One region of the Flavobacterium johnsoniae genome, then DNA from elsewhere that is predicted to be linked to it. Evidence: riboswitches for the same ligand, from Rfam matches in the RefSeq annotation. Region 1 holds a riboswitch; the other holds the start of a gene.
What was found. A riboswitch is a leader RNA that binds a small molecule or an ion and turns the genes downstream of it on or off. The one in region 1 is predicted to bind cobalamin.
Positions count from the first base shown of each region.

Region 2: another riboswitch for cobalamin. It lies ahead of NYQ10_RS13940 (TonB-dependent receptor); the one in region 1 lies ahead of NYQ10_RS00465 (TonB-dependent receptor plug domain-containing protein).

Region 1 covers NZ_CP103794.1:87,339-90,769, reverse strand. The annotation lists gene NYQ10_RS00470 (DUF5074 domain-containing protein) at 1-252, opposite strand, end outside; gene NYQ10_RS00465 (TonB-dependent receptor plug domain-containing protein) at 257-2,092, opposite strand; cobalamin riboswitch at 2,121-2,322, opposite strand; gene cobC (alpha-ribazole phosphatase) at 2,392-2,925, opposite strand; gene NYQ10_RS00455 (adenosylcobinamide-GDP ribazoletransferase) at 2,910-3,431, opposite strand, start outside.
Region 2 covers NZ_CP103794.1:3,202,948-3,206,378, reverse strand. The annotation lists gene NYQ10_RS13940 (TonB-dependent receptor) at 1-1,304, opposite strand, end outside; cobalamin riboswitch at 1,420-1,622, opposite strand; gene NYQ10_RS13935 (thioredoxin-like domain-containing protein) at 1,710-3,002, opposite strand; gene NYQ10_RS13930 (ArsR/SmtB family transcription factor) at 3,204-3,431, shown strand, end outside.

The sequences.
Region 1 (3,431 bases):
CATTGATTGAGCAACATCTCCAAGAATCATTGGAGTATTTACCAATTTGAAAATATCATTTTGAAAAGTAGCCAAATCATTTGAAACGTAAGAAACTGATGCATTAGGCGTTCCAAAATTTCCTTCATTTAAAATAAGCACACCATTGTCATAAACTCCCAACGGAACGTCGTTGTCGTCATCATCACTGCTACAAGAAGCAAATAAAAATGCAGAGGCAATAATTCCTAAATAAAGATTTTTTAATTTCATGTTTTTAATAATTAAGGTTTAAATAAATAGTTAAATTTCGCCCAGGCATAAATCGGCTAGGTAGAGCTTCATATTTTTCATTCCAAAGATTAGCGGCTTTAACTCCCAATTTGAAAATGTTTTTCTTGCTAAAATTGTAATCAACACCAATGTTCGAAACATTGTAAGCGTCAAGTATATATTTTGGATTATTATCTGATGTTGTAAAAATTTCGCCCGTATACATAATTTGATAATAGGCAGAAAGTTTCTTATAATAATAAGATAAAGAACCAGTTAGTTTATGATAAGGCACGTAAAAAAGCTGTTTATCTGTTCTGTCGTCCAATGAAACGGTGTAAGCATAAGTACCGCTAAAATCGAAAGTGTTTTTGCCAAAACTTTTTTTCCATCCTAAAAGTGCTTCAGCGCCATAAATAGTAACTCTGTCTGTATTTTCTGGAGACCAATTTCCGGTATTGTTTGGTAACCAACGAATCATGTCTTTAATCTTCATTCCGTATGCCGTAATGGTCATTCGAAAATCTTTATAAGTAAATTCATTTCCAATTTCTGCCTGAAACGAACTTTCGGGTTTTAAATCCGGATTTCCGCTTCCTTCCCAATACAAATCATTAAAAGTTGGAATTCTGAAATTTCTCGAAAAGTTAAATTTAAGCTTATAGAAATCTGAAAAATTGTAGCGTGAGCCAACAGAGAAAAGAACAGGACTTTTGTAGACATCTGAAACTTCTTTTCTAGCGCTCATTTCATAATTCCATTTTTCTGTAAGCGTATGTTTCCATAATAAACTTGCGCCACCAATTTGACGTGTACTTCTTCCAATACCAGAGCCTAAACCGTCATTTTTAGTGTAATCTAAAATGGTACTTATTTTCATTGTAGAAGAAATCGTGTAATCAAGATCATATTTTCCAATGAAACTTTTTACTCCACCAGAAGTATATCCGTCTAGATTGATGTCTTCAAAATAATTGTAATGTTCTGTTATGTAAGCAAGTCTCACATTTGAATTGAAATTACTAAAAGAACTGCTCCATGTTAATAAATTACGAGTGTTGTAATCTTGGTATTTTGTTTTGGTTGCATTTGGCGATGTTAGAGAAAAGTGACGTTCGCCATCATAAATTTCGCTATAAAATTTGATGCTGTTTTTGTCATTTATTTTATAACCAATTGCTGCATCAAGAGTATTATTGTAGTATTGTCCGTTTTTGTTCCAAACTTCTTGACCGACAAATTTAAAATCATTATCAGAGCTATTTCTAGTAAAACTGGCATCAAAACTCCATTTCTTGGTTGCTGCCGTAATGCCATAAATTGCACTTACAGTATTAAATTCTCCATAATAAATTTGAAAATCGTTTTTGAATGTATCTGTAAATTTCAAATCATTATTTAAATGAATAGTTCCTCCAATTGCACCGCTTCCGTAAACAACACTTCCTCCGCCTGCTTTTACATCTATCGAATTAAAACCTCGTGTTGAAATAGTATTAAAATCTGCTTGTCCTAATAACTGAGAGTTGATATTTATTCCATTCCAGACTACTACAGTCTGTTGAGAAGTAGTTCCTCTAAAGGAAGGCGAAGAAGTCATTCCTAATCCATTTTCTTTAAAATAGATTATAGTATTATAATTTAAAAGAGAAGTTAATGAAGATTGGTTTTTGCTTATAATAGAATCGCTTAACCTTTGTATCGATTGTGTATTGGAGAAATTCTTAAGATTGTTATCAGAAACGACAACCTCTTTCAATTTATTAATAGAATCATTCTGCGCCGAAATAATCTGGCACAACAACAGTAAACAAAAAGCAAACCTTAGTTTTATAGTCATAATTTCTACACTCTTTTTCCCGAGAGCTCGATAATTTGTTACAAAGGCAGGTCTCCTGGCTTGCGTCTTGTTGTTTACCTTCCCATCACGCAGTGCGTGGCAGTGGTTTTGCAGTTTACAACAAGCATTCGTTTAAGAACTAAGCTTACAGTTGCGGGTACAGCTCAAGAATTTACTTGATTCCCTTTTAATGTGTTTGTTTAAACACAACCTTAATTTGCTGCAAAGATAAAGTTAAAAATATTGAATTTTCAAATTTGTTTCACTTTTAAGGCTTAATAATCAAACAAACATCAGATTTATAATTCAATTCTGATAACTTCGCCAAAATCAACTTTGTTATTAAATGCATCTTTTAAAGGAAGTGAAGTTTGATGGCACAAAATACTCCTAATTATTCCTGCATGAGCAACGATAATAATGGGTTCTTTTATTTTTGAAATTTCATTCGTTAAAAAATCACCAACTCTTTCATGAAGTTCTGTAAAAGATTCGCCGTTTGAAACTTTAATATTTACAAAATCTTCCATCCACGGATTGAGTTCTTCAGGCGGAATTTCATTCCAAGTTTTCAATTCCCAATCGCCAAAATTCATTTCTTTTAAGCGATCGTCTTCTTGATAAGAAATTGCATTTATGTTTTCTTGAATATGTTTTGCTAAAATTACACAACGCTTTAACGGACTCGAAAAAATAACAGCTTCGGATGGTAATTCGGAAATAATTTTATCGAAAATTTCATCAAAAGGTTCTGCAATATTTACGTCTGACTGTCCGTAACAAATTCCTTTTTCGCAAATGGTTTCGGTATGACGAACTAGATAAATTTCCATATAAGTAGAATACTTAGGTAAAATATAATTTCGCAAACTTGCTGCGTCGCTCCTAGACAATCTCCTGTATAACCGTCAATCCATTTTTGGAAATATCGAGCTAAAAAATATCTCGTTATAAAAACAGGAATTACGGCTAGAATTAATCTAAAATCAAAAAGAGAAAATACAATTAAAGGAACTAGACCAAAAAAGAAAGAGCCAAAAACTTCTTTCCAAGTAAATTGTTTGGCAATTGGCTTGCTTTTGCTTGAAGCGTCTTCGCGAGAATATTCATGCGTGAAAATAATGCTGATCGCTGCCAATCGACTTATAGAATGCGCAGAAATAAATAAGAGGAAAATTTTAAAAACTGCCATGTCATCATAAACTTGAAATATTATAATAGATTCTGATAACAATCTGAATTTTAATAAAAAAAGCAAAACCAATCCAATTGCTCCATAAGCGCCAATTACACTGTCTTTCATTATCATCAAGATTTTTTCTTTTGTCCAGCCTCCGCC
Region 2 (3,431 bases), 2.2 Mb from region 1:
AGAAATAAAGCAGGCGTCATTTCGGTTTTATTGGGCGCTTTGGCATTGTATTTCACTTCTTCGATAACGCGGGTTGCAAGCACATTTCCTAAAACTTTAAAACCTTCATATCGATAAGAAGTGGCAAGAGAAACTAAAGCAGAATAACGCTGCGGAAAAGAAAATTGCGTTTCGATTCCTCTCCTCGTTGCATTTAATTTATTGTATTGAAAATCGGTTGACAGCGAAACATCCCAAGTGCGTAAAATGCTGTACATATTTACGGCAGAAAAATAGGCTTCTTGCTGAAAATAACTATCATCAGATTGCGCACCTTCGGTTACGGTTTCTCCTAACACGTTCGTCGTATCTCTGGCAATGTAATGCGTGTAATCGTAAGCGAATTTTCCTTTAATTTGAAATTTGTACTTCTCAGAAACATCTTTCGTTAAAAAAGCCTGTCCGAAAAAATTCTTGTCAAATTGTCTGAATCCGTCTCTAAATTTATTCTCTACGATTGCACCTGGTGCGCCTCTTTCAGAATCATAATAGTAAACTTTGGCGTCCCAAGTACCTTTATTTATTTTTCCGTAAACACCAGATTCAAATCGTAAAGCTTCAATATCGCTGTTCCATCGCGTTGCGGTGGTATCGTAAGCCACACTTCCGTCTTGATTTTTTCTTTTGTATCTAAACTTGTATTGTCCGTTCGATTTAATGTACTCTGAACTGACGCTCATACTAACTTTATCGCTCAATTTTTGTTCCCATCTAAAAGAAGGATCATGATAATTGATAGACATTGTTTTGTAACGAACGAGAAGATTTGTCTTTTTTGAACCCACAAAAACAGGACGTTTTGTTCGTAAATAGATTGCTGAAGCTGAAGCAAAATCTTTAGCCGATTGAAAAATTTCACTTTTTTGTCCATTATACATCGTCAAAGATTCCATATCGTCAAGCGAATATTTTCCGAGATCTGTAACGCCGTTTTGGGCATTTCCGAGTTGAACTCCGTCATAGAAAACACCAACATGATGCGTTCCCATATTACGAACATCAACGGTTTTTAAACCGCCAACACCACCATAATCTTTGATTTGAGTTCCGGCAAAATAACGAAGTGCATCGGCAACATTATGGCTTGCCAATTTTTCGAGCAGAACACCCGAAAGACTTTGTACAGGAATAACTTCCTGATACGGTTTTCCTTTTAAAATTACTTCTTTTAAAACCCGAGAACTATCAGTAACTACTTGTGAATAAAGCAGAAATGGAACAATTATTAAAAAAGCAGAAAAGAAAGTTTTCTTTAAATTACACATCACGATTGAATTAAATAAACTTTCAGTGATGTAGTAATTACATAAACGTAGAATTGACCCCGCTGTAAAAACAGCTGGTCATTATCTTTGTCATCAACTTCATACCACGAAAGTTTTAAACTATGTGATCGTGGCAGGTCTCCTGACTTGTTCCATCTTTAAACGGCCTTCTCACCCTGCAAAGCGGGACAATGGCATTAGTAATGTTTAAAGATTTTGTGTAGAACTTACAGTAGCGGGTCTGTTCAGGATTTGCACCTGATTCCCTTTTAACTATTTTTTCTGATGAAAAAACAGACCAAAATCAGCCGCAAATATAGAACGCTTATTATGGCTCTGCAAGCTCGAAAGAACTTTTTTACAAAATAAAAGATTTAGTGTGATGAATAAACGACGATCAAAGCGCTACAAATATTTCTCAATCAAAGTTTGAATTTCAGGCGTAGAAGGCCTTGGCGCGTCTTTATGAATAATTTTTCCATCTTTTCCAATTAAAACATAACGCGGAATTGTACTTACATTAATTTGTTTTAATAACTCGTCTTTTTCAGATTTAGCGATTAAAACACTATTTTCTTTGTTCAAAATATCTTTGTAAACAGCCATTGCTTTTTTCCAAGAGTTTGCGCTTTTATCAATAGAAATAAATACAAAAGCAACGTCTTTATATTTATCCATTAATTTTTTTTCGTCTGGAAATTCTTCTCGGCACGGCATACACCATGAAGCCCAAAAGTCAATCAAAACCAATTTTCCTTCGTGTTTTTTAATTATTTCTTTTAAAACTAAAGGGGTTTGAGCAGGTTTCAATTCATTTTCAACATTAGCTACAAAAGTCTGATTTTTGCAGTATTTTCTAAATATTTCTAATGCTTTTGGATCAAAAGGAACTTTCTGATCTCTAATACTTATCGGATAATAAATAGTCGAATACAATAAATAATCTACAATATTCTGATTATAGAAGATTTTAGAAATAAACTCCATTTCGCCAGAAAAGCTTTTTTTCAAACCCAAAACCTTCATTCGTTTCTGAACATAATTTTGAAGAAGTTCGCGGTATTTATCTACTTCGAGCAATGCATCAGCTTGATCAAAACTTTCTTCAATCGCCTTAAATGTGTTTGGATTTATATTTTTTTCTTCTAATTCATTATATAAAGTTAAACTCCAATAAGTAGCAGAAAAATAATCGTAGAATTCTTTTGAGAGCTTATTCTCTTTAAAATACGTTTCTAATAATTCCTTTTCTTTTATATAATCTTTATCAAAGTAAGCATTCATCTTTTGCGATGCCATAATAATCTTCAATTGATTATAATTTGGAAGATTCTTAATTAATCCATATTTTTCAAAAGATTCATTTAAAAAATCAGATTCAGATTTACGAATCGGATTTGAAGCACAATAATAATGTATCAACCCTTTTGCATCAATATCAAATTCTAAAGTTTCGTTTGGTGCTGCGTAAATAAAAGTACCTCTATAAATATCATTGCAAAAAATTGAACAATCATTATCGACTATTAATTCTCTATTCTTTGTACTTAGAACCGCTCGATCATAAATATTTGCTCTTGATTCTGAAGTTAGATTAATGATACCTTCGCTATTTCCAACATATTTTACGGTGATTTGTTGCGAAAATAAAGTAGCTGAAATCAGAAATAATAAAAGAAAACTTTTGAGATTAGACATACGGTTTTTGGTTGGTTTAGTTAGTAAATTAAAACTTCAAAGTATTTATGTTCAACAGTTTAAAGAGTGATCAAAAATAGCAACTTTCTTCTCATTTACAAGAATATTCTTAATTATTTTCAAACTAAAAAACATATAATTATTGGATAATTTTGTTGGTTTAATTTTATATCGTAATATTGCAATATTAAATAATAAAAAATGGGAGCTACTAAAACTGAACATTTTACAGACGCACAAAATCAGATTGCAAAAATAGCAAAAGCTTTGGGGCATCCTGCGAGAATTGCAATTCTAGAATATTTATTAAAAGTAAATGAATGCATTTGCGGCGATATTGTAAATGAACTTCCGCTTGCACAGCCAACAGTTTCTCAGCATTTAAAAGAATTGAAAAATGCAGGAATTATTAAAGGAAATATTTCAGGA